4 regions of the Thalassospira sp. MIT121401 genome follow, and region 3 is predicted to be linked to each of the others. Evidence: riboswitches for the same ligand, from Rfam matches in the RefSeq annotation. Region 3 holds a riboswitch; each other region holds the start of a gene.
The links. Region 3 has a riboswitch for cobalamin ahead of SIB88_RS20325 (ribonucleoside-diphosphate reductase subunit alpha). Riboswitches for the same ligand answer to the same signal wherever they lie in the genome.

Region 1: another riboswitch for cobalamin. It lies ahead of SIB88_RS18405 (ABC transporter substrate-binding protein); the one in region 3 lies ahead of SIB88_RS20325 (ribonucleoside-diphosphate reductase subunit alpha).
Region 2: another riboswitch for cobalamin. It lies ahead of cobU (bifunctional adenosylcobinamide kinase/adenosylcobinamide-phosphate guanylyltransferase); the one in region 3 lies ahead of SIB88_RS20325 (ribonucleoside-diphosphate reductase subunit alpha).
Region 4: another riboswitch for cobalamin. It lies ahead of SIB88_RS13230 (DUF4198 domain-containing protein); the one in region 3 lies ahead of SIB88_RS20325 (ribonucleoside-diphosphate reductase subunit alpha).

The regions. Positions count from the first base shown of each region.
Region 1 is NZ_CP138926.1:3,985,363-3,992,712, forward strand. Features, by position in the region: gene purD (phosphoribosylamine--glycine ligase) at 1-106, shown strand, start outside; gene SIB88_RS18395 (ABC transporter ATP-binding protein) at 140-940, opposite strand; gene SIB88_RS18400 (FecCD family ABC transporter permease) at 937-2,001, opposite strand; gene SIB88_RS18405 (ABC transporter substrate-binding protein) at 2,042-3,067, opposite strand; cobalamin riboswitch at 3,294-3,493, opposite strand; gene SIB88_RS18410 (glucan biosynthesis protein) at 3,664-5,265, shown strand; gene SIB88_RS18415 (AraC family transcriptional regulator N-terminal domain-containing protein) at 5,321-6,238, opposite strand; gene SIB88_RS18420 (SDR family oxidoreductase) at 6,410-7,156, shown strand; gene SIB88_RS18425 (Atu4866 domain-containing protein) at 7,249-7,350, shown strand, end outside.
Region 2 is NZ_CP138926.1:252,119-259,468, forward strand. Features, by position in the region: gene cobN (cobaltochelatase subunit CobN) at 1-1,017, opposite strand, end outside; gene cobW (cobalamin biosynthesis protein CobW) at 1,110-2,150, opposite strand; gene cobU (bifunctional adenosylcobinamide kinase/adenosylcobinamide-phosphate guanylyltransferase) at 2,185-2,712, opposite strand; cobalamin riboswitch at 2,767-2,957, opposite strand; gene SIB88_RS01155 (hypothetical protein) at 3,197-3,871, shown strand; gene SIB88_RS01160 (histidine phosphatase family protein) at 3,976-4,590, opposite strand; gene cobS (adenosylcobinamide-GDP ribazoletransferase) at 4,660-5,475, opposite strand; gene cobT (nicotinate-nucleotide--dimethylbenzimidazole phosphoribosyltransferase) at 5,744-6,778, shown strand; gene SIB88_RS01175 (hypothetical protein) at 6,856-7,350, opposite strand, start outside.
Region 3 is NZ_CP138926.1:4,431,627-4,438,976, reverse strand. Features, by position in the region: partial or broken gene SIB88_RS20330 (ribonucleotide-diphosphate reductase subunit beta) at 1-734, opposite strand, end outside; gene SIB88_RS20325 (ribonucleoside-diphosphate reductase subunit alpha) at 772-3,732, opposite strand; cobalamin riboswitch at 3,840-4,065, opposite strand; gene SIB88_RS20320 (PhoH family protein) at 4,247-5,008, opposite strand; gene arsJ (organoarsenical effux MFS transporter ArsJ) at 5,347-6,573, opposite strand; gene SIB88_RS20310 (ArsJ-associated glyceraldehyde-3-phosphate dehydrogenase) at 6,585-7,350, opposite strand, start outside.
Region 4 is NZ_CP138926.1:2,868,329-2,875,678, reverse strand. Features, by position in the region: gene SIB88_RS13250 (peptidylprolyl isomerase) at 69-389, opposite strand; gene yaaA (peroxide stress protein YaaA) at 584-1,360, shown strand; gene SIB88_RS13240 (glycosyl transferase family protein) at 1,385-2,449, shown strand; gene SIB88_RS13235 (DUF924 family protein) at 2,513-3,058, opposite strand; cobalamin riboswitch at 3,207-3,400, shown strand; gene SIB88_RS13230 (DUF4198 domain-containing protein) at 3,572-4,369, shown strand; gene cbiM (cobalt transporter CbiM) at 4,387-5,061, shown strand; gene SIB88_RS13220 (cobalt ABC transporter permease) at 5,054-5,671, shown strand; gene cbiQ (cobalt ECF transporter T component CbiQ) at 5,668-6,465, shown strand; gene SIB88_RS13210 (energy-coupling factor ABC transporter ATP-binding protein) at 6,449-7,186, shown strand; gene SIB88_RS13205 (MFS transporter) at 7,234-7,350, shown strand, end outside.

The DNA.
Region 1 (7,350 bases), 450 kb from region 3:
CGAAACCCAGAAACGCGCCTATGAGGCGGTTGATGCGATTGACTGGGAAGGTGGTTTTTGCCGCCGTGATATCGGCTGGCGCGCCGTGGCCCGCGAACAGGCATAAGCCCGTATCCAAACCGATTTTTAAAAGACCGGGTTACGCAACCCGGTCTTTTTTTATGCCCGTCTGACCCGATATCCCGACCTGATAGCGGATATGACAGCGGCCCTGATCATCGCGTTCGATATCGGCAGCAACCCCGAAAACATCGCGCAGGTTTTGCGATGTCAAAATCTGTTCGGGCGTGCCAATCGCAATCAGTTTGCCGCGATCCATCATCGCAATCCGGTCACAGAACATCGCCGCATGGTTCAGATCATGCAGGGCCGCCACCACCGTCACCGGAAGGGTCCGGACAAGATCAAGCAATCCCAGTTGATGATGGATATCAAGATGGTTGGTCGGCTCGTCCAGCAACAGGAAATCGGGCTGTTGCGCCAATGTCCGGGCGATATGAACGCGCTGTTTTTCCCCGCCCGACAATGTTTGCCACATCCGGTCAGCCATCAGATGCATCTCAACTGCTTCCAGCGCCTTTTGGACAATCGCCTGGTCATCTTCCGACCAGGGTGACAGCAAACTCAGATACGGCGTTCTGCCCAGCGCCACCGCCTCGCGCACGGTAATGCGGTCAATGGTGTCGGCCTGTTGTTCGACAAAGCCGATCCGTCGCGCCAGATTGCGACGCCCGACTTTTTTCATCGCTTGCCCGTCAAGCAGGGCCTGTCCACGAGACGGGGCACGAATACCGGCCAGAACCGACATCAGACTGGTTTTGCCAGACCCGTTCGGCCCGATCAGACCAAGGAATTCCCCCGGTTCAACCCGCAGCGACACATCACTGATGATTTTCTTGAAACCGGCATTCCAGCCAACATCGCGCAGTTCCAATGTCATCGCAGAACCCTTCCATGACAAAGAATAAGCGCAAAGGCCGGTGCCCCGATCAGGGCGGTAATCACCCCGATGGGAAGAACCTGACCATCCAGGATGATGCGTGAAACAATGTCAGCCGCAACAAGGAATATCGCCCCGATCAGGGCCGAAACCGGCAGCAAAAGCCCATGCCGGGTCCCGACAAAGAACCGTGCCGCATGCGGGATGACCAAACCGACAAAGCCGATCGAACCGACAAGACTGACCATCACAGCCGTCATGGATGCCGCCACCGCAATCAGAACCACATAAACACGGCGCACCGGCACGCCAAGCGATGCCGCCGATTCCACACCAAAGGTAAAAGCATCAAGTGCGCGCGCATACCAAAGACACACAACCAGCCCGCCAAACGCAACGGGCAGCGCAAGATAGACATCGTCCCAGCGCACACCGCTCAGATTGCCAAGCAACCAGAACATGATGCCGCGCGCCTCGTCCGCGGTTGCTGCCTTGGTGACGATAAAGGATGTCAGGGCGTTGAAAAGCTGTGATCCGGCAACCCCGGCCAGAATGATCGCGCCCGCACCACGACCGGCCGGAATGGCCAGAAGCGCTACAAACCCGAATGCCACCAGTGCACCGACAAACGCGCCAAGTGACAGCGAAACCATCCCCGCCCCAAGACCAAGAATGGCAACACTGACCGCGCCGGTAGATGCCCCCGCCGAAATGCCCAGCAAATAGGGATCGGCCAGACTGTTGCGCAAAAGCGCCTGCAACACGGCCCCCGACAACGCAAGTGACGCCCCACAGGCCGCAGCCACAAGTGCACGCGAAATCCGGTAATTCCAGATGATCCCGGAATCGATTGGATCAATCTCATAGCCTGCCTGCCACAGATGATTGGCAATGGTTTGAAGAACCGTGCCAAGGGGAATGTGTGTCTCCCCCTTGGCAGCGGCAATTGCAACCACAGCGGCAAGCAGGATCAAAGCCGCCACGGCCGCACCGCTTCGCGCAAGATATGCCCGCCCCGCCCGCGATCGTGCGGGGGGCTGAGGGGGTGCTTTTTCAAACATTGAAGTCTCCGGGCATATCGAGCGCCATCGGGTTAGGCAATCAGTTCGAGGCACTCAGGCGTTCGACAGCCTGGGCAAGCGTTTCAATACCGTCAATCAGACGAATGGTCGGGTCCATCGATTGCGCATCCATCACAACGATATTGCCGTTTTTAACCGCTTTCATCTGGCGTGTAACCGGATCGGTTTTCAAAAAGTTCATTTTGACTTCCCAATCATCTGCCGGAAACCGGCGACGGCCCATTTTACCGATCACAATGATATCGGGATTGGCGCGCGCAATGGTTTCCCACCCCACGGTCGGCCATTCTTCGTCGCTGTCGATGATGTTTGTTACGCCAAGTTTTTCCGCGATATAGCCCGCCGCCCCGTTTTTGCCCGCGACATAGGGATCGCTTTTAATCTCGGCACTGGAAAACCAGAAGACGGTTGAAACATTGCTGTTCCCGCTGGCATTGACCTGTGCCAGGGACCGGGCTTCACGATCTTTCAACCTGGCAATCAGGGCCGCGCCGCGATCCTCGATATCGAAAATCTGCGCAAGGTCGGAAATTTCCCGATAAATCAGGTCCATGGAGAAACGGTCATGGCGCACCCCGTCGCCGCCGCCGGCATTGTCCTTGCCGACACAATCGGCCGGTGCGGTATAGACCGGGATCGAAAGTTCATTGAACTGTTCGGTGGTGCCGACAATGCCCTTGGGACCGACATGCCATTGATACTGGGTGGCGACCAGTTGCGGTTTTTGCGCAACCACGGTTTCAAAGCCCGGATCATTATCAGCCAGACGCGGCACGGACGCATTCACATCCCTGAATTCATCCATGACCGGACCAAACCAGACCCCGGTGCCTTTGACCTTATCGGCCAGCCCCAGCGAATAGAGGATTTCTGTCGTGCTTTGTCCAAGCGACACAACCCGTTCGGGGGCTGCATCAAAGTGCAGCGTGCTGCCGCAATTTTCGATGGCAAGCGGATATTCCGTCGCAGCCGCAAACGGGGCCGAAATCATAAAACCGGCAGCAAACACCCCGACTGCCAGCGCATTTTTATAGTGACTGATCACTTTGACTTCCTTTCAAAGACATACCGGCAAGGGTCGGCAATTACCGGCCATTGCACAGCATATCGCAAATGTTATGTTATAACATAACATACACTTTACTATCGTCAAGGGACTGGCAAAAGTGTCGGGAAATGGCGGAAGATGTCAGGATCGGTATTCAGGCGCATTTACAAAAAACTGCCGGAAACCGCGACATATGCCGACATTCTCCGGGGCACCCCGCCCGGTCCGTCGCATTCATGTCGGCAGGTCTCCTGGCTCGCGGGTCAAAGCACTTTTCCTGGCCTTCCCGGGTTCATCCCAGTGGCATTGGTCAGAAAAACGCTCACCGCCTACAGTTGCGGGGGCAGCTTCGGTTGATGGGCATGCAGCCCAGATCGAATTCCCTTCATCCGATATCCGGATACCGACATCTGACCGTTAGATTAAAGCCCAAACCCGGTCAAGGAAATTGGCAGATGACCAGAGGCATTTACACAGGGGTCCATGCAGAAATTGCAGTCGACACGACCTTGAATTTGCCATGTTTCATCCCGATTACCTCCACACTGTCTGGTATGCTTGCCGACAAATGAAACCATTGGAACATGATGCACATGACGACTTCTGTTGAACGCAGACGCTTTTTGAAATCCATCGCGGCAGCCGGTCTTATCCTGCCGGGAATGTCGATCTATCAGCATGCATTGGCAGAAGTACCGGGGCTTGACCTTGGTGCGGGACAGCCGTTTGATTTTGCCGATCTGATTGCGCGTGCCAAATCGATGGCGCAGGCCGCCTATGAGCCGCCGGTCGCCCCCAACCCGGAAATTGTCGGGCGGATCGATTACGACACCCATGGAAAATTGCATTACAAACGCGATCATTCGCCATTTTCCGATGGATCGGGCACCTATCCGGTGACGTTCTTCCATCTGGGCATGTATTTCGCCAAGCCCGTGCACATGTATCTTCTTGAGGACGGCACAGCACGCGAAGTCATCTATAAACCCGATTACTTTGACATGCCAGCCGACAGTATTGCCCGCCAGCTGCCCGAAAACAGCGGCTTTGCCGGGTTCCGACTTCATGAAGAACTGTCGCGCGATGACTGGAAAACCCAGGACTGGGCGGCGTTTCTTGGCGCATCCTATTTCCGTGCCATCGGTGATGAAGGCCAGTATGGCCTGTCCGCGCGCGGGATTGCGGTCAATACCGCCACATCCCAACCCGAAGAATTCCCCGATTTCCGCCAGTTCTTTATCGAGCCGGCCAAAAATGCCGAAGACCCGGTCACCATCTATGCGCTGCTTGATGGGCCAAGCATTACGGGTGCATACAAATTCCTGCTCTATCGCGGGCAGGGTGTGACGATGGATATCGAAAAACACCTGTTTGTCCGTCGCGATATCGAACGGCTTGGCATTGCGCCGCTGACCAGCATGTTCTGGTATTCCGAACAGAACAAATCATTCCGGTTTGACTGGCGCCCGGAAGTCCATGACAGCGATGGCCTGGAATTGTGGACCGGCAGTGGTGAACGCATCTGGCGACAGTTGAACAACCCCGAAACCATCCGCGCATCTGCCTTTGCCGATCATAATCCGCGCGGTTTTGGACTGATGCAGCGTGACCGCGATGTGAAGAACTATCTTGATGGTGTGCGCTATCACCGTCGCCCCAGCCTGTGGGTCGAACCCCAGGAAGACTGGAATGACGGTGCTGTACAGTTGATCGAAATCCCGACCGACGATGAAATCCACGATAACATCGCGGCATTCTGGGTTCCGAACGCCCCGGCCAAAGCCGGAAACAGCTATCAGTTCAAATATCGCCTTCACTGGCAGGCCCATAACCCGTTCCCGGTTGCCGAACTGGCAAAGGCAACTTCTACCCGGATGGGACGCGGCGGCGAACCGGGCACCAACCGCCCGAAAGACGAGGTCAAGTTTTCCGTCGAATTCGAAGGCGATGTTCTTGGCACCCTTGCCTATGGCGAGTTCCCGGAAATCGTCGTATCGACATCGCGTGGTGAAATCACCCGCACCAAGATCGAACCGATCATGGATACCCGTATCTGGCGGGCGGCCTTTGACCTGAAGGCGGCCGGCACCGATCCGGTTGATCTGCGTATGTATCTCAAACGCGGGGATGCCCCGCTCAGTGAAACCTGGATGTTCCAGCATCTGCCGGCACTGGGTAATCAGCATCAAGGCTGATCAAAACCTGGCAAGAATGATCAGGGGGCGGCAACACCGCCCCCTGTTTTTTTATTTACGACGCCATGCCTTCGCCCGGGCGCGCTTGGGCCGATTGCCCAAGGATTGCCATGACATCGCGCATCGGTGGTGCACCAAACATGCGGGCATATTCGCGGCTGAACTGCGATGCACTTTCATAGCCGACCGCATAGGCCGCACTGGCCGCGTCCTTCATTTCTGCGAGCATGATCTGACGCGCTGTCGTCAGGCGCAGGCGCTTTTGATATTGCAGCGGACTCATGGCGGTGACCTGTTTGAAATGATGATGGAAGGATGACGGGCTCATATTGGCGAAATCTGCCAGTTCCTCGATCTTCAGCGGCTTGTCGAAATTATCCTTCATCAACCGCAATACCGCCGATATCCGCTGCATGTTGCTGCCACCAATCGCAAGACCGGCAATCAGCGCACCCTTGCCGGTGCGCAACAGTCGGTAATGCACTTCGCGCATCAAAAGCGGCAACATGACCCCAATGTCATCGGGCCTTTCAAGCAACTCGACCACGCGCAACACCGCGTCAATCAGGCTGTCGGTGGTTTGTTCGACAAACAGTCCGCGGGCACTTTCGCCTTCTGCCCCGATCTTGAGATCCATATGCGTGACCAGCTCGCTTAAAATCTTGCCATCAAGATCAAGCGACAAACTGCGATAGGGTTGCTGATCACTTGCCAGTGTCACATGCCCGACAAGGGGCAAATCCACCGATGCCGCAAGAAGCTGTCCGGGTTCATATCGATAGAGTTCCTGACCCAGCGTGACTTCCTTGGCCCCCGACACAATCAGACACAGGCAGGGCTTGTAAATCGTTGGCACCTTAAGGCTTGGCGCGGTTGACCGGAACATCCAGACAGGCTCAACCGCCGTGCGCACCGAGCCATCCGCCTCGCAGTATTTGTCAATCAGATTACAAAGCCGCTGATAGCTATCCATTACCAAATCCCTCGCATTTCCTAGGATGCAGTATACACACCCTCACACCCAGACAAAGCCCGCTTTGACCTACTTGGAGGATTAGGCAATCCAATTCGAGTTCTGTGTATTCAACAAGCCACATCTGATCGGCACAGTAAGCGCCATGACACAAACGCAAAGGAGCATGTCATGACGAACCCGATCAATTATCTCGAAAACAAGACCGTCATCATCACCGGCGCCAGCAGCGGCATCGGGGAGGCCACCGCGCGGCTTCTGGCATCGCGCGGGGCCAAGGTTGTTCTGGGCGCACGGCGTACCGAACGCCTTGATCAGATTGTTACCGAAATCGAGGCCGCCGGTGGCACTGCCATGGCCCGGTCGGTTGATGTCACCAATGCCGACAGTGTCGAGGCACTGGTTTATAACGCCCAGAACCTTTTCGGGCGCGTCGATGCGATTTTCAACAATGCCGGTGTGATGCCGCTTGCCCCGATGTCGGAACTTAAAACCGATGAGTGGGAAAACATGATCAACGTCAATATCCGTGGTGTTTTGAACGGGATTGCTGCTGTTCTTCCGATTTTCAAGGCACAGGGCGGCGGCCATGTCATCAATACCGCATCGATTGGCGCACATGTTGTTGTGCCAAGTGCGGCGGTCTATTGCGGCACCAAATACGCCGTCTGGGCCATTTCCGAAGGCCTGCGCCAGGAAAGCGAAAATGTCCGCGTGACGACCATTTCGCCGGGCGTGGTTGAAACCGAACTGGGCCACGATATTTCCGATCCGACCAGCAAGGAATTGCTGACCCAGTTCCGCCAGATCGCCCTGACACCCGATGCGATTGCCCGTGCGGTTCTTTATGCGCTTGATCAACCCGCCGATGTTGATGTCAACGAAGTCATCGTGCGCCCGACGGCATCGGCCTTCTGATGAGGCAATCCGTCCTTTCATCCGGCTTTGCAACTTTGCTGATGATGCTGGTGGTGCTTGCACCATCAGCATCGGCCCAACAGGAGACAGAGATGCGCAAAACCATCCAAACCGCCCCGCATCCCTATATCGGCATGTGGGTGACCAAGGACGGCCATGTCCGTCAGGAACTGCTGCCCAATGGTCGCTATGAC
Region 2 (7,350 bases), 420 kb from region 3:
CGAAACGGCCCGGGCCAGAATACGACCATCGACCTCGGGCAAGGCGACATTCATCGCGATATCACGGGCGGCAAGCCCGTTTACACCATCGCGCCATGCATCTTCGCTGCCACCGGACAAGACCACCTGAAAGACCGGCGCATCAACGGCATCAAACGGCCCGTCATATCGTTCCGATCCCGGAACGGAAAGCGCAAACCCGGTCGTATTCAAAATCAGATCGGCATTCGTTTCCGCAAGCCAGTCTCCGACCAGCGCACTTGCCACCGGGTCCTTGAGGCTGGCGACAAAAATCGGCAACGGATTGAGATGGTTGTCGCACAATGCAGCAACCAGCGCATCTATGACGTCAAGATTTCCCGCCTGGACAAGTGATCGATAAAAAATGATCGGGGTGACCGGCTGATCGGTTTTCCAGTTTGATCTGATATCATCAAGACCGGCCTGTGACATGCCCGGCCAATATCCGCCAGCCTTGACCAACGGAGCGGCTGGCGACCAGTTCCACCGCACATCTGCGTTCAGTTTTTCATAGATCAGACGCAGCAAATTTTCGGCATTTTGCGGGCCACCTTCGATCAGGTAGCGCCAGATATGCTGATATTCAGCACCCTTGACGGTGGATAGCGACAGAAGTTCGGCATCGGGTTGATCATCACCGGGCAACAGCACCATCGGGATATCACGCGACCGCGCCAAGGCGACCAGCTGCTCGACACCATATTCCCAATAACCGCGCCCGCCCAAGATCCGCACGATGATGAATTTGGCATCACAAAGCACATCATCGACATAAAGATCGACCGACATATTGTGACCAAGCTGCAAAAGACTGGCCAAACGCAAAGACGGAACATCATCACCAAACGCATCCGCCAGACGTGCCTGTGCCCCGGCAAGGCAGGCAAGCTCGGACTCGGCCGCAGACAGGATGACGACATCGCCCGGTTCCTGACCAAGATCGACCGCTTCGCTGCCATCGGTGACCATGCCGGGCTGTGCTGCCAAAAGATGCATTTGAAATTCCGTCTGTTCTGTCGTCAAAAGCACCGATACCGGACGCAAAACATCCGGTATCGGTCATATGGTTTTATGTGTGCCCAATGGGCTTAGGCTGCCTTGATTGCGGCCTCGATCGCGGCACGGTCCATACCATGCAAGCCGATCACCACCAGTTCGGAACGGCGGTTTTCCTTATCGGCCCAGGGACGGTCAAAGTAACGCTGGAAACGTTCGCCGACCCCTTGAACCACATGGCGCATCGGTTTGCCCGGAACATCAAGGAAACCCTTGATGCGCAGAACATCATATTGACGCACGATGTCGATCAGGCGTTTTTCAAGGACCGCCGGATCATTGACCGCATCAAATGAGACAACAAAACTTTCAAAATCATCATGATCATGTTCATGACCATCATCATGATGGCTCGGGCGGCTATCGAGGTCATCCTCGGCCGCAGCACCAAGGCCCAGCAAAATGGCGTTTTCAACACGGGAATGCTCGGTCGCGATGATTTTGACCGACGGCTTTTTAAGTTCAGCGCGGATATCGGCTTCGACCTTGGTGCGTTCTTCGTCGGTCAGAAGGTCGGTCTTGTTCAGAACCACCATATCGGCGCAATGAAGCTGTTCTTCAAACAGTTCTTCAAGCGGGCTTTCATGATCAAGGTTTTCATCAGCCTCGCGCTGGGCCTGAACCGCATGATGGTCATGGGCAAACAGCCCGTCGCGCAATGCCGCACCATCAAGAACCGCGACAACCCCGTCGACAGTCACGCGCGACCGTACTTCGGGCCAGTTGAACGCCTTGACCAACGGCTTGGGCAGGGCCAGCCCGGATGTTTCGATTACGATATGATCAGGCGGCGTATCGCGATCAATCAGGCCACGAATCGTTGGCAGAAAATCATCCGCAACCGTACAGCAGATACATCCGTTTGCCAGTTCAACCACATCATCCTCGGCACAGCCTTCGATACCGCACCCGTTGATGATGCCGCGATCAACGCCCAGATCGCCAAATTCATTGATGATCAGGGCAATGCGTTTGCCATTGGCATTTTCCAGCATGTTGCGGATCATGGTTGTCTTGCCGGCCCCCAAAAAGCCGGTAATGACGGTTGCCGGGATTTTACCCAATTGTGCCATTTTCAAATTCCTTGAAATTCAATCATTTAAATTGTCATTTGACCTGCATCGGAATGCCGGCAACGACAAGCGTCACCCGTTCAACCAATGCGGCAATACGTTGATGGAGACGTCCGGCATGATCGCGAAAAGCGCGCGCCATTGCATTTTCCGGTACAATCCCGAAACCGACTTCGTTTGATACCAGCAACACCGGAATACCCAGCCCAGGCAAGTGATCACAAAGCCGGTCGATTTCAGCATCAATATCGCGATCTTCAAGCATCAGGTTGGTCAGCCACAAGGTCAGGCAATCGACCAGAACCGGTTTGCCGTCCGGCTGATTGCAGGTGTCGAGTGCACCGCAAAGATCAAGCGGTTCCTCGATCGTTTGCCAAAGATCGCCACGCGATTGTTTATGAAGGTCGATGCGGTTGACCATTTCATCATCCCATGCCCGACCGGTCGCGATATATATGCCGCCGCCAGCCGCATTGATGATGTTTTCGGCGAACCGGCTTTTGCCAGATCGCGCACCGCCAAGAATCAGATGTGTCCCGCAAGGCGGGTCAGTCCGGGTCATATTCTATTCCTCGCCATGGCCTCCCACCGAGGCCCGATTGCGTCGCCATCATTTGAGATGATGACACCATTCGGCTGGTTTCCTGGCTGCGGGCATGAAAGCAATCCGCCTTCCCGGTTTCCCGGTGGCTGGTGAATGGCAATACATCCACCCGGATCACCCAACCCGATACAGTTGCGGGGGCAGCATCGGCATCGCACCGATTTCCCATCACCGAACGGTGCGCCGAACCTAACAGGTTTGCCCTTGAACCCAAAGGGCATTCTCTGTCCGAACGGGTCAGCTAACCGGAAGGTCAGTATTTGTAAGAATTGCCTGCTTGAGGCCGGCCCTCCTTTAAGGGAACATAATATTATCAAGCTGGAATTAGAGTGGTAACAAATCACCTTCCAGCAAGATCACCGGGACAAAAAACATCAAAACCGGTGGGCCGCATAATTGCGGCACCAAACTCTTGGGGTTAACTGGAATTTTGCAAAATCAGATGGCAGTTTCTGCACAACTATCGAAAATCCGAAATCCGAACACACCAACCTGGACCACATCCTCGCGCAAGGATATGTGGCTTGGTCTGCTTGAACGCCTGAATTCCGACAATCGGGCCTTTCAGACGTTTCTGGAAGAATATGCGACCGGTGCGGACATTACATTGTCGCGCCGCGATGTGCGCAGCATCTTTGCTCTTGATGCTTCCAAAGGGGTGATCGGCACCATCATCTGGTCCCATGCGCGTGGCATCCGCGTCAATGCGCTGTCGCTGCTCGTGCGTGATCTGCCGACGCTCATCACGTTGATGTCGATTTCGGATTTCGGCCAGGAAGAATTGAACGAATTGCTTTCCCAGCCGGGGATATCGGTCCCCACCGCCAGCAAAATGCTGTCAGCCTGTGGAAAGACCTATCGCAAGATGCCCGCAGCCATCATTGATGACAACGTCATCCAGGCGATTGAGAATACGGCTCTTTGTGAAGATTTCCCGCATGTCGCCAAATTGCGCAACAAGTCACGCAGCCGCCCGCTGCCCTATTACGAAGCCTATTTGAAAGACGTGACTGCGATCTGCGAAAAGCATGACATTACCGCAGATATGCTTGATCGCTATCTTGCTGAACATGCACTTGAAGATCTTCCCTTGAATTCCGAGCTGCAAACGGCCTGATTGCCGCGGACAGGGCGGTCTATGGCACGGAAATGGTCACGACATCCACATCCTGACGGCATCGTTCCACAGCGGGTCGATGCCGTTTTTATTTTCTGTCAAAATCATCCGAAGCTTTGATTGACCGCGGTCACACGCCAGCCGGGCTGATCCACACCGTCAATATATTCCAGTCTGGTCAGACTTAGCGTATCGATATGGAATGACAATGCCGCTTCAAGTGACAGTCCCAGCGCATTGGCCATGATCGCGCGGATGGTACCGCCATGGACCACTGCAACAATGTCACGGCCCGCCCAGTAGCTGGTGGCGTGGGTGAAAACCGGACCGACCCGCTCGACCATATCGGCAAAGCTTTCACCATTTGGCGGCTGCTGTCGGGCGAAATCGGTCCAGAATTGTGTGGTTTCGCCTTTCGGAAGGTCGTTCCAGCGCTGAAGCTCCCAGGCCCCGAAATGTTGCTCGGCAAAGCCGCTTTCGCGGGTCGGGGTGATGTCCTCGTCGATCAGTTCCTGAAGCTTGAGCGCGGTATCAAGCGTCCGTGACAGATGGCTGGTCATCCAGACCGCATCGCGGGGCAAGTGCCGCGCCACCGCACGCAGTTTTTTTTCATCAGACAGATCAACCTGCATGTCACTTCGGCCATAGACCAGACGTTCCGGGTTTTGCACCGGCGCATGACGCACCAGCCACCAGCGCGTTGTCTTGATTTTGGTCATGCTTTCCCCGGTTTGTTCGGACATTGGCAGTCAATCATGGTCGTTTTGAGCGATCAGCAAAGTTCCTGGCTATGCCATTACGGCAATGAATCCGATACCGGCAAACAGTTCGGCACAGATTTGGGTTGCCCCCAACACATCACCGGTCTGGCCACCGATTTGTGATCTGGCAACCATTGCGACGATCAGGATCGCGATCATCACACCGACGATTACCGCAAACATCGCACCGATACCGCCCAATACCAGAACAATGGCGCTGGCAATGGCAAACCCGACCAGAACCGGAAGCCATCCGGGCCGCCCGGCCCCTTTGCCCAGTCCGTTATCCCGCGCTGGCGGCAATATGCGCATAACAACCGGCATTGCCGCACGGGAAATAACCGCCATGATCAGAAACAGGATACCGGCCTGTCCGATATCCGCCGCAGCCGTAATCAGAACCAGCCGCAAACCCAGCGTCAAAATCAGCATGACAACCGCATAGGTCCCGACAGTGCTGTCGCGCATGATTTCAAGTTTGCGGTCGCGGTCCATCCCGCCGCCAAAGCCGTCAGCACAGTCGGCAATGCCGTCTTCGTGCATCGCGCCGCTCAGCAATACCATCGCTGCAATGGCAAAGATCGCATAGACAAGGGGGTTTCCCGTCAGAAAATCGACAAGCATCGCCGGCAGCAATGCCAGGCCCGCCAGAACCAGCCCGACAAGTGGCCAGCACCAGACAGATCGCGCGATCAGAGCCGCCCGGAAATCACCAACCGGGGGCAACGGCACCCGGCTGAGCAATGCCATGGCACGCCAGAAATCGGATAAAACCGACGCATCAACAGACGTTTTATCCGCATCATCATGCGGATCACCTGTCGGTGTATCTGTGCTTTGCATGTTTGTTTCGTTTTGGTTATGATCTTCGGACACCATGAAATTCCGATTTTCGAACTGGCAATCTGTTGCGCATAGGCCTAGTTTGGGGCCGATTTTATTGGGGTTCTTCAGTCCACCGCGAAACCGAAGCCATCCCGGATCCGGGACCGGCAGACCGTTGGCCGATACTGAAACACACCAATTGATTGGTTTCTGACCCTAATCCTTACCATTCCAGAAGCCAAGCGGAACACGCTTTTTGACGATTTGCCGCCAGCCGGAGACCACAATGTTCAATCCCAAGCACCCGCCCCAAAGCCTTGATGAAATTCGCAGTCTTCTGGCCGATTTGCCGGCCGTTGACGCAGAGGCACAGGCTGCTGTTGCCAACCGTGAGCCGACCCTGACCAAACCGGCCGGGTCACTTGGCCGTCTCGAAGATTTCAGTCTTTGGCTGGCAGGCTGGCAGGGAACATCACGCCCGCGGATGTCTCGGCCCCGCGTCACTGTCTTTGCCGGCAGTCATGGCGTTGTGGCACAGGGCGTGTCTGCATTTCCGCCAAGCGTAAACCAGCAAATGGTAGAGAATTTCATCAATGGCGGGGCTGCCATCAACCAGATTTGCAAATCGGTGGATGCGGAACTCCGCGTGATGGAAGTCGCACTTGAAATCCCGACCAACGATTTCAGTCAGGAACCGGCGATGGATGATGAGGGCTGTGCAGAAGCCATGGCCTTTGGCATGAGCGCGATTGAAAAGGGCCTTGATCTTTTTGTGCCAGGCGAAATGGGCATCGGCAACACCACCGCCGCAGCGGCAATTGCCCATGCACTTTATGGCGGCAATCCCGGGGACTGGACCGGGCGGGGAACCGGTATTGATGACGCGACCCTGACACTCAAGACCCGGGTGGTTGGCGATGCCATCATCTTGCATAAAAACCAGATGCATGACGGGCTTGATGTCTTGCGCTGTGTTGGTGGGCGCGAAATTGCCGCCATGGCCGGGGCGATTATTGCTGCGCGCTATTCACGGGTGCCGGTATTGCTTGACGGATATGTTTCCTGTGCGGCGGCGGCGGTTCTGGCCGCCATGCGAGCTGATGCACTTGATCACTGTCTTGTCGGCCATGTTTCAGCAGAGCCGGGGCATATTCGCCTGCTTGAAAAGCTTGGCAAAAAGGCATTGATCGATTTCGGCATGCGCCTTGGCGAGGGGTCGGGTGCAGCATTGGCGATCCCGCTGCTGCGCTCGGCTGCTGAATGCCATAACGGCATGGCGACATTTGAAAAAGCCGGCATTGACGGCAAGGAACAGGCTTAAGCGGCCAAATTGCTTTTCATCGAAGCTTTCAGACAACCATCACAGCGTCGGGCATCACACCGTCGGGAAGCCCGGCGCTATTTTTTTGTCCGCTCGCTCATCAATTGTTCAACGTGGCGACCCTGGAACATGGTGATGTTGATCGAATGGCCGAATTTGATCGCGCGTTCATCGTCGCAACGGCACAGAATCACACGTGTATCACCTGATTCCGCGACTGCTGCGCGCATGGCTTCGCGATGGGCATCATCCATGCTTTCCATATCCGGATCCCAGATCATCTTGATCATATCAACGCCCAGCTTGTTGCGGTTGATATAGGGCAGGGAAAGATGGCTGATACCGTCAATGCAAATGCGATAGCCTCGGTCACGGCAAAAATCGCGGGCAAAGAAGAAAGCACCCAGATCGGCAAAGATATCAATCTTTTGCAGTTCAAGAACGATGGTGCCCCGCTGACCGGCTTTGACATTGCTGTCAAAAGTCAGGAAATCGGGTGACAGCAAGGTCGACACATTAAGATTGATACTGACAGACCCGGTCACGGACGCATCGTTTGACCGGGTCAAAAG
Region 3 (7,350 bases):
TCGGCGATACCGACCATCTTGTTGCGCCGGCCAAGTGACAGGATTTGCGCAAATCCGGTGTAAAACCACATGCCTTCAAACACGACATAGAACGCCACAAGATCGCGCAGGAAATCCTGATCGCGTTCGGGCGTGCCGGTGGCAAAATTCGGATCATCAAGGTGCTTGGTATAATTTAACGCCCATGCCGCCTTGTCAGTGATTGACGGCACTTCGCGGTACATGTTGAAAAGCTCACCCTCATCCAGACCAAGGCTTTCGACAATATACTGAAACGTATGGGTATGAACGGCTTCCTCGAAGGCCTGTCGTAAAAGATACTGGCGGCATTCCGGGTTGGTCAGGTGGCGATAAATTGCCAGAACGATGTTGTTGGCAACAAGGCTTTCGGATGCGGCAAAGAAGCCAAGATTGCGTTTCAGCATCCGACGTTCATCATCGGTCAGACCATCGCGCGATTTCCAAAGCGCGATGTCGGCCTGCATGGAAACCTCGGTCGGCATCCAGTGATTGTTGCAACCCGCAAGGTACTTGTCCCAGGCCCAGCCGTATTTGAGCGGCAGAAGCTGGTTCACATCGGCCCGCGAATTGATCATCGCCTTGTCACTGACCGTGACACGACCGCCGGAACGGTCAATCTCGCCAAGTCCGGTGGCATCTGTGGTTCCGTCCCCGGCATCAGATGATGCCGGGTTGCTGGTGACATTGTTTGTCGCAGCGGGAGTGTCGTTTTCAACCCAATCTAGCATGGTTCTCGTTCCCGTTTTCTTGTTACTGGCAGGCTTCACAATCCGGATCGTCAAGAGAGCAGGCCTTGCCCCAGACGTCCCCACTGGTGATCGCATCGGATGCGGCGCCCGCATCAATGACGGCGGATGGACGATTGCTGACTGCGGGCGCTGTTGCTGGCGCTGGCGCGGTGACAGGCGAAGGCAACGGGGCAGGGTTTGCGGCTTGCGGGGCATTCACCACCGCATTCAGCCGACCATCGGTGCCCTTAAGTGTCGATTTCTCGACATGGGTCGCGGCACTTGATCGCAGGTAATAGGTGGTTTTGAGTCCGCGCAACCACGCCAGACGATAAAGATCATCAAGCTTTTTGCCAGACGGATTGGCGATATAAAGGTTCAGGGACTGCGCCTGATCAAGCCACTTCTGACGACGTGATGCCGCCTCGATCAACCAGGATGAATCAAGTTCAAATGCGGTTGCATAAAGCGCCTTGAGGTCATCGGGAATGCGGTCAATCTGGCCGATGCTGCCATCATAATATTTCAGGTCGGATATCATCACCTCGTCCCAAAGACCGCGTTCTTTCAGATCACGGACAAGGGCGGCATTGACCACCGTGAAATCGCCAGACATGTTCGATTTCACAAATAGGTTGCGATAGGCGGGCTCAATTGATTGGCTGACGCCACAAATGTTGGAAATCGTTGCGGTCGGGGCAACCGCCATGGTGTTGGAATTGCGCATACCCGTCGATTTGACACGTTCGCGCAGGCCATCCCAATCAAGACATTGGGTCCGGTCCACATTGAATTCCGAACGAACGTCGGCAAGCAGTTCAAGGGAGTCGATTGGCAGGATGCCCTTTGACCAAAGCGATCCGTCGAAGCTTTCATAGCGGCCACGTTCGGCGGCAAGGTCAACCGATGCCGAAATGGCGTGGAAGGCAATGGCTTCCATGCTCTCATCGGCAAAATCGATTGCCTGTTCCGATGCATAGGCGATTTTGAGTTTCTGCAACGCATCCTGGAAGCCCATCAGGCCAAGGCCAACCGGGCGATGACGCATGTTGGAATAGCGTGCTTCGGGGATGGTGTAGAAGTTGATATCAATGACGTTATCAAGCATCCGCATCGCGGTTTTCACCGTTTGTGCCAGCTTGTCGTGATCAAGGCCGTCTTCGGTGACATGGGCCAGAAGATTGATCGAACCAAGGTTACAAACCGCGACCTCGTCTGCCGATGTATTGAGTGTAATTTCCGTGCACAGGTTTGATGAATGCACCACGCCACGATGTTGTTGCGGGGAGCGGATATTGCACGGGTCCTTGAAGGTGATCCATGGATGACCGGTTTCAAACAGCATGGTCAACATGCGCCGCCAAAGATCCACCGCGCGCACGGTTTTGAAATTCGTGATCTGGCCGCTATTGGCCTTGGCTTCATATGCCTTATACGCGGTCTTGAATTTCGCACCATAAAGATCATGCAAGTCCGGCGTGTCATCGGGCGAAAACAGGGTCCATGGCGCATCTGCCATCACTCGTTCCATGAACAGGTCCGGTACCCAGTTGGCCGTGTTCATGTCATGCGTCCTGCGGCGGTCGTCGCCCGTGTTCTTGCGCAGATCAAGGAACTCTTCGATATCGATGTGCCAGGTTTCAAGATAGGCACAAACAGCCCCCTTGCGCTTGCCACCCTGATTAACCGCAATGGCGGTGTCATTGGCGACTTTCAGAAACGGAACCACGCCCTGGCTTTGGCCATTTGTACCCTTGATATGGGCGCCAAGACCACGCACCGGGGTCCAGTCATTGCCAAGACCGCCGGAATATTTCGCCAAAAGCGCGTTGTCCTTGACCGATTTGAAGATGCCATCAAGGTCATCGGGCACGGTGGTCAGGAAGCAGGATGACAGTTGCGGGCGGCATGTCCCGGCATTGAACAGGGTCGGGGTCGATGCCATGAAGACAAAGGTCGAAAGCTGATCATAAAATTCGATTGCCTTGGCTTCGCGGTCGATCTCACGGATGGCAAGACCCATGGCAACCCGCATGAAAAAGGCCTGTGGCAGTTCAAACCGCGACCCTTTGACATGCAGGAAGTAACGGTCATAAAGCGTCTGAAGTCCCAGATACTGGAAGTTCAGATCGCGTTCCGGTTTGATCGCAGCGGCAATCTTTTTCAGGTCAAACTTTAACAATTCCGGATCAATCAGGCCGGACTTGATGCCTGCCTTGATCGCGGCGGGGAAATAGGTCGCGTATCGTGCGCCCATCTCGGCCTGGGTGGCTTGTTCGGGCTGGTCGAAGACGAAGCTCAGGGCTTCTGTCCGAAGCTTGTCAAGTAACAGGCGTGCGCTGACAAAGGCGTAATTCGGTTCGCGCTCTACCAGTGTTCGGGCTGCCATGATCGGGGCAAGTGCCAATTCCCCGGTGGTGACACCGTCATAAAGGTTCTTTCTGGTTTCTTCCATGATCGGTGCTGTGCTGACGCCATCAAGGTCGCCACAGGCCTCGGCAATCACGGTCGCCAACCGGTCAATATCAAGCAACCTTTTGCTGCCGTCGGGCAGGGTGACATGAAGTTCGGGCTGCCCGGCCTTTTTGCTTTTCTTGCGTGCATCAAGCTTGGCGCGTTCGCGCGCACGGTCTTCACGATACAGGACATAGGCGCGCGCAACCTTGTGATGTTCGCTGCGCATCAGGGCCAGCTCGACCTGATCCTGTATATCTTCGATCTGAAGGGTATGGCCCGGCGCGGCCCGCTTTAACAAGGTCGTGGTAACCTGATCGGCCAATCCATCGACAATGTCATGTACCCGATGTGATCCCGACGCGGTTTCACCCTCTGCGGCAAGAAATGCCTTGGTCAGGGCTGTTTTGATTTTGGTTGCATCAAAGGCCGTGACCGATCCGTTACGACGGATCACCTGATAGATGGTGTATGAATTTGATGAAGGATCGGAAACGGCTGGCCGTTCCAACTCGACTGTTTCTGACATCGTAAGCCCCAATCATATGGGGGCAAAGGCCAAACGGAGGTATGCAGGGATGATTGGCGGTCTGCCAGTCAGATCACAAGCACTCCACCGGGACACCCCGCCCGTGAATGTTTACGTTCGCTCACGGCAGGTCTCCTGGCTTGCGGATCGATGCTTCATCCGGCCTTCCCGAAATGCCAAGCATTTCAGTGACCATGGTTGGATTAATGCTAGCCGCTTACAGTTGCGGGGGCAGCTTCGGCATTGTCGTGCATATGCAAAACGCACCGAATTCCCTCTTAGCCTTCAAACCGATATGGTTCGGTAAGAAGGACCGTGATGTCTATATATTGGGTTCGGATTGAAAATTTCGTCAATATATATGTTTTCTTGACAGGTTTTACCGATCCCGGTGATCGGGCGCGAAGCCAAGAATTATCAGTCTATATAAGCAGATCCAAAAAAGTGACGGGCCCTTTCGGGGCCCGTCCTTTTTTCTTCTTTGGTTTGCTGTGTCGGAACTTGATGACCGAAATCAGAGAACCGTAAGCATGCTTGCAACCAGCGGATGGCGAACAATGTCCTTGTCGCGCAGCTGGACACAGGCGACATCTTCGACATTTTCAAGTCGCTCGGACATTTCCGAAAGACCCGACATTTCCGGCAGTAGGTCGGTCTGATCCGGGTCGCCGGTCAGGATCATGGTGGAATTCCAGCCCAGACGGGTCACCAGCATCTTGAGCTGCCCGTATGTGCAGTTCTGGGCTTCGTCGATGACGACGAAGGCATTGTTCAGGGTACGGCCACGCATATAGCCGATCGGGGCAATCTCAATCGTGCCGTCCGAAAGGTATGTGCGCAGGCGCTTGGTGCCAAGACGATCATTAAGCGCGTCATAAAGCGGGCGAAGATAAGGTGCCATCTTGGCTTCGACATCGCCGGGCAGGAAGCCGATATTTTCGCCGGCTTCAACAGCCGGGCGGGCCAGAACGATACGACCAATATCACCCTTATCAAGGGCTTCGACTGCCTTGGAAACGGCGATATAGGTTTTACCGGTGCCTGCCGGGCCAAGGGCAAGGACCAGGTTGAAGGCATCAATGGCTTCCATCAATGCGGCTTGGTTTTCACTTTTCGGGCGGATGTTGCGGCGGTAGCTTTGATCGCGTTGTCCTTTCTGTTCTGCGACTTCCCCCTGAAGCGGGTGCCAGTCAGCGTTCTTTTCATCAAACAGTTCATGGACATTGTTGTCGGACTGTTGCGGACGGTTACGACGGCGTGCTGCGCGCTTACCCATGACGATCACCTCATCAAATGTGCCAAAAAAGCAAAACGCGCCATTCCGTCATGGAAAGGCGCGCATTCAATTTTCATCTTGCGATGGAAGTGGCGGTAGGAGTTTCCGCCGGTCACAACATGTTGCATGTGCGATCCGGGGGGCGAAAATTCTCGTTGTAAGACGCTTTTTCGCGGCACTCGGGAACCCCTCCTGCGGTCCAGTGATTGACCGTTAATTGGAATCGTACCCCTATATGCAGTGTCTTGTCACGGTTTTTTGCACGATGAAATTTTCGTGAATCCGGATTGTGAGTCTTTTCAGTCATTTATCCCGCATCTGCGAAAGAACTTTTTTGTTCAACTCTGCGGTGTGATGGCGCTTCTTGCCGGAAGGGCGGCACTGATGATCCAGCTGATGGTCAAAAACGCGATCGACGTCACAAGACATCCGACCAGCCCGCCATAGGAATAGGCAACGCCCGACAGAATGGTCCCGCAAAGCCTCCCGATGGCATTGGACATGTAATAAAACCCGACATTCATCGCGACCTTGTCGCCGTCGGCATAGGCAAGGATCAAATAGGAATGCAGTGACGAGTTCACGGCAAAGACAATCCCGAACACCAAAAGCCCGCCCAGAACTGCAAGTTGCGGCGCAATCCCCTGTGTGACGGCCGCGGCAATGGCAGTGGTCACCGCGATCAAGGCTGCGATCCAGAACCGGGCGGTGCGGCCATCGGGTTCGTGTGATCCGGCGCGCAGCATTTTGGGCGCGAAGGCCTGAATGAAGCCGTATCCGATCACCCAAAGCGCCATATAGGTGCCTACCTCGATATGGTTCCAGCCCAGTTCGGCTGCCAAAAACACCGGCAGTCCGACCACAAACCAGATATCACGCGACCCGAACAGGAAAAGCCGGGCTGCCGACAAGACATTGATCTTGCGGTCACGCGAAAACACGTCCCGGAATTTGGGTTTGATCTTTTCTGACGGTCCGGACATGGCATTGCCCAGTGACAGTGCAACCGCGATCAGCGTGATGGCAAGACCGACAGCCATGGCAAGCAATGCCCCGGAAAATCCAAGCCAGGACAAAAGCGCACCGCCCATGAAAAAGCCGACCCCTTTAAGGGCGTTTTTCGAGCCGGTCAAAAGGGCAACCCATTTGAAAAGCGCGCCCCCGGCATCTGCGGGCACCAGAACCTTGATTGCCGATTTGCTCGACATCTTGGTCAGGTCCTTGGCCACACCCGATGCGGCCTGAAGTCCCATGACATAGATAACCGAAATGGCCGGTGCCCAATCGGCCTGTGTTTGCGAAAGTGCGGCAAGCGATGCGATCTGAAGGATCAATCCGCTATAAAGGGTAAAGCGCAGCCCGCGTGTTTGTGCCAGCCATCCGCCAACCAGATTGGTTACAATCCCCGCCACTTCATAGAGGATGAACAGAAGGGCAATTTCAAATGCCGAATAGCCAAGGGCATGGAAATGCAACAGCACCAGCATCCGCAACGCCCCGTCAGTCAGGGTGAAGCCCCAATAGGCCCCGGTCACAAGTGCATAATTGCGAATGGCAGATGACATGATCGGCATTCCTAAAGCGATTGCGCGACTTTGGCAGCCAGATCCGCCATACGACAGACATAGCCCCATTCATTGTCATACCAGGCCAGTATTTTGACCTGTCGCTTGTCGATCACCATGGTCGATCCGGCATCAATGATCGAAGACCGGCTGTCATTAAGGTAATCGACACTGACCAGCGGGCGGTCTTCATAGCCCAGAATACCGGCAAGATAGGTTTCCGATGCCTCGCGCATCAGGCGATTGACCGTTTCAACATCGGTATCGCGCGCCACTTCAAACACGCAATCGGTCAGCGATGCGTTCAGAAGCGGCACACGCACGGCGATCCCGTTCAATTTGCCTGCCAATTCCGGATAAATCATCGTGATCGCGGTGGCGGAGCCGGTGCTGGTCGGGATCAATGATTGCAGACACGACCGCGCCCGGCGCAGGTCATTATGCGGAAGATCGACAATCGTCTGGGTGTTGGTCACATCATGGATGGTGGTGATCGAACCATGCTTGATGCCAAGTTGTTCGTGCATGACCTTGACCACCGGGGCCAGACAATTGGTGGTGCAGCTTGCCGCTGTCAAAAGATGATGTGTCGCCGGATCGTAAAGATCATCATTGACCCCATAGACGATATTAAGCGCACCTTCCTTGACTGGGGCTGCGACGATGACCTTTTTCACACCCTGATCAAAATAGGGCTGAAGCGTTTCGGGCGTTTTGAATTTGCCGGTGCATTCCAGAACGATGTCGCACCCCATGCCGATCCAGTCGGTGTCGGCC
Region 4 (7,350 bases), 1.6 Mb from region 3:
ATTTCCGGCTCACCAAAAGAAAAAGGCTGGCAACAATGTGCCAGCCTTTTTCTGATCGCAGCGCGGGATCAGGCGGTGCGCTGAAGCAGGTGATAACCGAAATCGGTTTCAACAACGTCAGAGGTCGCACCGACATCCATGCTGAATGCAGCAGCATCGAATTCCGGAACCATCATGCCACGGCCAAAGAAGCCAAGATCGCCGCCCTGCTGGCCGGACGGGCAATCGGAATTAGCTTTTGCCAGTTCTGCAAAATCGGAACCGTTTGCGATCTGGTCTTTAAGGGCATTGATTTCGTTCAATGCTTCTTCTTTGGTGCGGGTGGCGGTCGAACGTGCCGAACCGGCATACATCAGAAGAATGTGCGACGCGCGAACTTGTTCACTCATAACTGGTCCTTTCTTCCGCCAAGGCTTGCGCCAGACGGATTTTCTGCAAGATTAGAAGTTTATGGATAAAGCCAAGGGTCCAAATCCATGCACAGTCGTATACACCTGTACATGGGCTTGGGCCCTAGACATTGTCCATGCCTTGTGGCTTGTTACGACAAATTGAACCGAGATGAAAGAGAAGAGGCAGATTGATGCTTGCTGTTGTGTCCCCGGCCAAGAAGCTGGATTTCGAAACGGACGTGCCGGAAATGGCCGTTTCCCAACCGGCGTTTCTCGATGACACGGAAGAATTGATTGAAGTTGCACGGAAAAAAAGCCGTGGCGATTTGATGAAGCTGATGGGGATCAGTGAAAACCTTGCGGATCTGAATTATCAGCGCTTCCAGCATTTTTCACGGCCTTTTGATCGCAGTAACGCAAAACCGGCGATCTTTGCCTTTCGTGGTGATACCTATGTCGGTCTTGATGCCGACACCATGAAGGATGCCGATATCGACTGGGCCGAGGACCATTTTCGGATGCTGTCGGGGCTTTATGGTCTGTTGAAGCCGCGTGATCTGATGCAGCCTTATCGCCTTGAAATGGGCACACGGCTTGAAAATCCGCGTGGCAAGGACCTTTATGCGTTTTGGGGTGACAAGATCGCCAAAGAGATCAACAAGCTTACCGAAGGCCACAAGGACCGCAGCCTGATCAATCTGGCATCCAACGAATATTTCAAGTCGGTCAAGACCAAGCTGCTTGATGGACCGGTCATCACACCGGTCTTTAAGGAAGTCAAAGGCGGGGCTGCCAAGGTTGTCGGCTTCTCAGCAAAGCGTGCGCGTGGCATGATGGCGCGTTACATGATCGACAATCGACTGGAAAACCCGCAAGACCTTAAGAAATTCAATGTTGACGGTTATTGCTACCAGGATGACCTGTCAAACGAGACGGAGTGGGTCTTTACCCGCGTCCATGACCAGTAACGACAATTTTTTCGGTGAGTACGTATGACCGACGAGCATCTTGAACAGCTCGAGGAAGAAAATCATTTACCCGAATCTCATCCGTTTTCGGGGTATTTGAGAACATTCTTTCGGGGGCCGGGCCGTTCACGCAGCCTGACGCGCGAAGAGGCATTCGATGCCTTTTCAATGATCCTGCGCGATGAGGTCGAGCCGATCCAGCTTGGCGCATTTTTGCTTATGCTACGCTATCGGGCGGAAACGCCGGAAGAACTCGCAGGCATGATCGAAGCCGTGCGCAAAGCCGCAAGGCTTGATGCGGATGATGGACAGGACGCCAACCCGGTGGGCCGCCCGATGCTTGATTGGCCTTCATATGCGGCTGGTCGAACCCGTGGTCTGCCGTGGTTTGTATTGTCGGCACATTTGATATCGCAGAACGGTGTTCCGGTTCTGATGCACGGTTATAACTCGCATCTGGTCAATGGTCTTGGAACCGAGGCCGCGATCAAAGCGCTTAAGCTGCCGATCGCGATGTCAGCCGAAGAAGCCCGTTCGGATATTACCGCAAAGGGGTTTGCTTATCTGCCGCTGCGCCATATGCATCCGAAATTGCAGGAACTGATCGGTCTGCGGTCGCTTCTGGGGCTGCGCAGTCCGGTGAATACCCTGTTGCGGTTGCTAAACCCGTTACAGGCGCGGGCTGCTTTCCTGGGGGTGTTTCATCCGGCGTTTCTGGATGTGCATCGCGAAACAGGCAAGCTTCTTGAACTGCCGCGAATTGGCGTGATCAAGGGCGGGGGCGGCGAAGCAGAACGCACACCGTTCAAACATGTTGATCTTCGGATGCTTGATAACGGCGAGCTTTGCGACGTCCGGTGGCCGGCACTTTTGCCAAAAACCGAAAAAGAAATCGACGATCAAAGCCCGGTGACCCTCAAACACTTCCTGGCTGTTTGGCGCGGCGAGGTCGAGGATGCCCCGGCCGAAGCCAGGATCAAGGGCAGTGCAGCGATGGCGGCATTCCTTGCGGGCAAAGCCGATTATATGGACGAAGCCGAATCCCTGGTGCAGGGGTGGTGGGATAATCGCGATCGCGATATCGGTTGATATCGCGTTTTCGCAGTGAATGATTTTATGAAAGCGGGACGGATTGACGTCCCGTTTTTCATTCTAGAATGACGAGCCCGGTTCTTTGAGAAACGCGATTTCTTCTGGTGTGGATGTTCGGCCAAGGATGTCATTGCGGTGCGGATAACGCCCGAACCGGTCGATGATTTTCTTGTGTTTGATTTCAAAACCGTAATTGTGTTCAAGCCCAGGCTGATCAAACAGGGTCACGGCAATTTCATGGATCATTTCGGATTCTGAATGCATATAGGGCATATACAGAAACGCCCGCTGTTCAGGTGATCCAAGTTCCTTGTCCTTGCCCAAGGATACGGCTTCCTGTGCAAGAATAAGCGCGATCGGATCGGCAGCAAATGATTGCGGCGTGTCGCGATACATGTTGCGTGAAAACTGATCCAGAACGATGATTTCGGCAAGGCGCCCCGATGCGGTGGTGCGCCAGGTGAAAAGTTCACCGGCAAGCGCCGCGGCATGAATGTCGGAAAATCGTTCGGCAATGTGGGTATCAAGTGCAGTATCCTTGATAAACCATTGCTTTTGTTCGAGTTCCTTGAACCAGAAGTCCAGGACTGTTTCAGGAGCCATCATTTCCAACCCATCCCATGTAAGGCCAATCGCAATATTGTGCGATGTGTTTGCTGATCTTTGCCGCGGGAAGGGCGAAGGTCAAGCAATGGCGCGAAAAGATAATCCGTTCTGATGCGGGCAAAGAGTTGACAGGTGTTTGCCGCCCATGGAATATGAACGCGTCTTGGGTGTTGATCCATTGGATCGGCTTAAAAGGGAACGTGGTGCGTTACGACAATGCCACGGCTGCCCCCGCAACTGTAAGTGGTCCGAGCATTACCTATGCCACTGGTGACAAACCGGGAAGGCGTAATGCTTTTGAAACCACGAGCCAGGAGACCTGCCTTTGACTGCCGGACACGGCTTGTCCGGTACTGAACTGTTGGACGCCGGGGTGAGCGTCAGGTTGCAGGGAAAAGGCGGTCTCGTCGTGAAACCGGTATCTTGCTTCCAGCCATCCTATCGTTCTTGATCCTAACTCTGTGCGTCGGGAAACTTTTCTGACGTGCATCGTTCGTGAAAAGAGACGATTACATGTTTAAAACTCTTGGCAAGCTTGCGATTGCAAGTGCCTGTTTCGCGTTCGCGTCACAAAGTGCGCACGCCCATTTTCAATTGGCCTATACACCGGAAGTCAATGTGACCGCCCCCGGCGAACTGCCGGTGAAACTGATATTCTGGCATCCGTTCGAAAACGGACATGTCATGGATATGAAAAAGCCGGTGGCGTTTTACGCAATCCATCGCGGTGATAAAATTGATTTATCTTCAACGCTTTCTGAGGTGACCTTCACAGGGAAGGAGAATACCGCCAAGGCGTATGACGGTACTTTGACCCTTAAGCGCAGTGGCGATTACGTGATGGTGGTGGTGCCCGAACCCTATTACGAAGAAAGCGAAGATATCTTCATTCAGCAGATCACCAAGTCCTATGTGAACCGCAACGAAATCCCGACCGACTGGATGGAGGCACAGGGACTTGTGACCGAAATTCTGCCGTTAAACCGGCCGACCAACATTGTCGCAGGTTCGACCTTTACCGGTCGGGTGCTGAGCAATGGTGAACCGGTATCCGGGGTCGAGGTTGAAATCGAATATATGGCAGCCGAACCCGATATGGACCGTAACGCGCCCAAGGAACCGACAGCAGGACCGATGCCCGGTGGGGCGATTGTCGCGATTACCGATGCCAACGGGTATTTTACGTTCGGGATCCCCAAGGCCGGATTTTGGGGTTTTGCGGCCCTTGGCAGTGGGCCGGACAAAGAATTTCAGGGAAAAGAGCTTTCACAGGATGCAGTCCTGTGGGTTCGCGCCTATGATGTGCAATAGGCTTGGGGACAAAATAGATGCATATTGTTGACGGGGCACTGGCCCCAGAGGTGCTGATTGGCGGTGGCGTGCTTGCAGTCGCGGGGCTTGGCCTTGGATTGCGCAAACTGCCAATCGATAAAATTCCGGCGACGGGGGTGTTATCGGCGACGTTCTTCGTCGCCTCCCTGATCCACGTGCCGGTCGGTCCGTCGAGCGTGCATCTGATTATGAGTGGCCTGGCCGGGCTTGTGCTTGGCTGGACCGCATTCCCGGCACTTTTTGTCGGGCTTTTGTTGCAGGCCATCTTTTTCGGATTTGGCGGTTTGACTGTATTGGGGGTCAATACCGTCAATATTGCGTTTCCTGCGGTGATTGCCGGTTTCATGTTTCGCGGATTGGTGTCGCGAAGCAATCCAACCTTTGCGGCAATCTGGGGCGGGTGTGCCGGTGCGCTTTCAATTGCGCTGACCACCTTGTTCGTAGCTATTTCCCTTGGTCTGAGCGGGGAAGGGTTTGTACCGGCGGCCAAGCTTGTTTTCTTTGCCCATATTCCGATCATGGCGGTCGAAGGTCTGGTGTCTGCAGCAGCGGTTTATCTGATCATGAAGGTCAAACCGGCCTTGCTGATGGCCGATGCCCAGATCCGCCGATATGACGCACAAAACCCCGCGATCCTGGCCGAACAGGTGAATGAGGCCAACAATGGCTAAGCTTGCAACTGGGGTGTTTCTGGCAGGCCTTCTGTTCGGAATGCAGGCCGCCCAGGCCCATAAGGTGATTGCATCGGTTTTTCCAAGCGGCATAGCTGTCGAAGGGGAGATCGGGTTTTCCAATGGCGATATGGCTGCGGACACGCTGGTTGAAATTTTTGACCGGCAGGGAAACAAGATCGATGAAATCAGAACGGATTCTGACGGCTTCTTTGTCTATACGCCAAGCCGGAAAGTTGACCTTGTCTTTCGGGCCGATCTGGGGGCAGGGCATGTTGCAGAAGCCAGTTTTGATATTGCCGACCTGACGGGAATTTCAGGGGCAGGCAGCATTGCCGCAGTTTCTTCGGATGATAGCGCTAACATCACTGTGGATGGGGCAGTTGTCGGGGATAATGCAACCAAAACTGCAATCACCCGCGAACAGGAAGAAGTCATTGCCGCGATCGTTCGTGATGAATTGCGGCCATTGCGTCGGGAAATTACCGCCTACAAGGAAAAGAACGATCTTCAATCGATTCTGGGCGGTATTGGTTATATATTCGGGTTCTTCGGGATTGCCTATTATCTGGCAGCAAGACGTTTGAGAGCCAAAGCAACCAAATCATGAGCCATCTTTTCGGGCATGACCAGCCATTAAGTGTTCAGGGAGGCGGGCAACGACCGTCTTCCTTTGTCGGATCGTTTGATCCGCGTGTTCGGGTGGTGGCGGCCGGTTTGTTTTCGGTGATGGTCGTTTCCCTGCATCAGATCGAATTCGCGCTTGCTGCCTTTTTTGTGGCAGTGGCGACGATGTTCATGACTGATTTGCCTTTGCGTCTGACCTTGAAACGTATGGCAGCAATGGACGGGTTCATCATTGTGATGCTGGTGATGTTGCCATTCACAACGCCGGGAACCGCCATGTTTACCGTCCTGGGTGCCGAGGCCAGCAAGGAAGGATTGCAACATGCAGTCCTGATCGGCATTCGCGCCAATGCGGTTGTTTTGATGATGCTTAGCCTGCTTGCCGGGTTAACGCCGGTGGGACTTGGGCATACATTATACCGGCTGCGTTGCCCAGCAGCCTTGGTACATCTCATGATGTTTACGGTGCGCTATATTTCGGTTCTTCATGATGAATATCATCGACTGCGCATGGCCATGAAATTGCGTGGCTTCAAGGCGCGCAACAGCATTCATACCTATCGGTCGCTGGGGTATCTTTTCGGGATGTTGCTTGTCAGGTCTCTTGAACGTGCCGAACGGGTTCTTGAGGCCATGAAATGCCGCGGATTTAGTGGCCATTTCCCGATGATTGATCATCTTGTGTTCCGGCAACGTGATGCCCTTTTCGGGGCGGGGTTTCTGATGCTGGTTTCCGTGCTTGTTATTCTGGATCGTTTTTATGTCGTCTCTTATTGAACTAAACGATATTTCATACGGATACCGCGCAGGGCAAAATGTTCTGGACCGTGTCAGCCTGTCGCTTGAGGCCAGTGAAAGATTGTTCATTACCGGTCCAAATGGGGCTGGCAAAAGCACGCTGTTGCGCATTCTGGTTGGTCTGATCAAACCGTTTGGCGGCGAAATCAGGGCATTTGGAATGCCGCGTGTAACGGATAAGGATTTCCATGATCTGCGCTGTCGGGTCGGGTTTATTGTTCAGGACCCCGATGATCAGCTGTTTTGTCCGACCGTGGTCGAAGATATCGCTTTTGGCCCGCTTAATCTTGGGGCCAGCCGCGAAGAGGCACTGGCGATTGTTGACGAGGTACTTGATCAACTTCATCTCAGACATTTGCGCGAACGCATCACCCACGAGCTTTCAGGCGGGGAAAAGCGGCTGGTTTCTGTGGCGGCGGTTCTTGCCATGAAGCCCGATGTTCTTTTGCTTGATGAGCCGACGAACGCGCTGGACGAAGAAAATCTTCACCGGCTTGAGGAGATATTGCTGGAACTGCCGCAAGCCATGATTCTGGTGTCGCATGACCCGCATTTTCGCCGGAAACTGGCCACCCGGACGTTGGAATTGCGCGCCGGGAAAATGTCGCAGGCCAAGGAACTTGCACCCAAAAAATGTACTGCATCCGATCGCGCAAGGCAAAATGCCAAGGCCGATGATCATTCATTTGAAACCCTTTGACGGTTTAAGATAGGGTGTAAGGCGACACACAGCCCGGATGCCCCAACATGTCGCCATTTTCCATTTCGGCCTTTCGACATCTTTTTGCTGCCCAGATCACGTCCCTGATCGGGACCGGATTAACCACGGTGGCCCTGTCACTTCTGGCGTTTGATCTGGCCGGG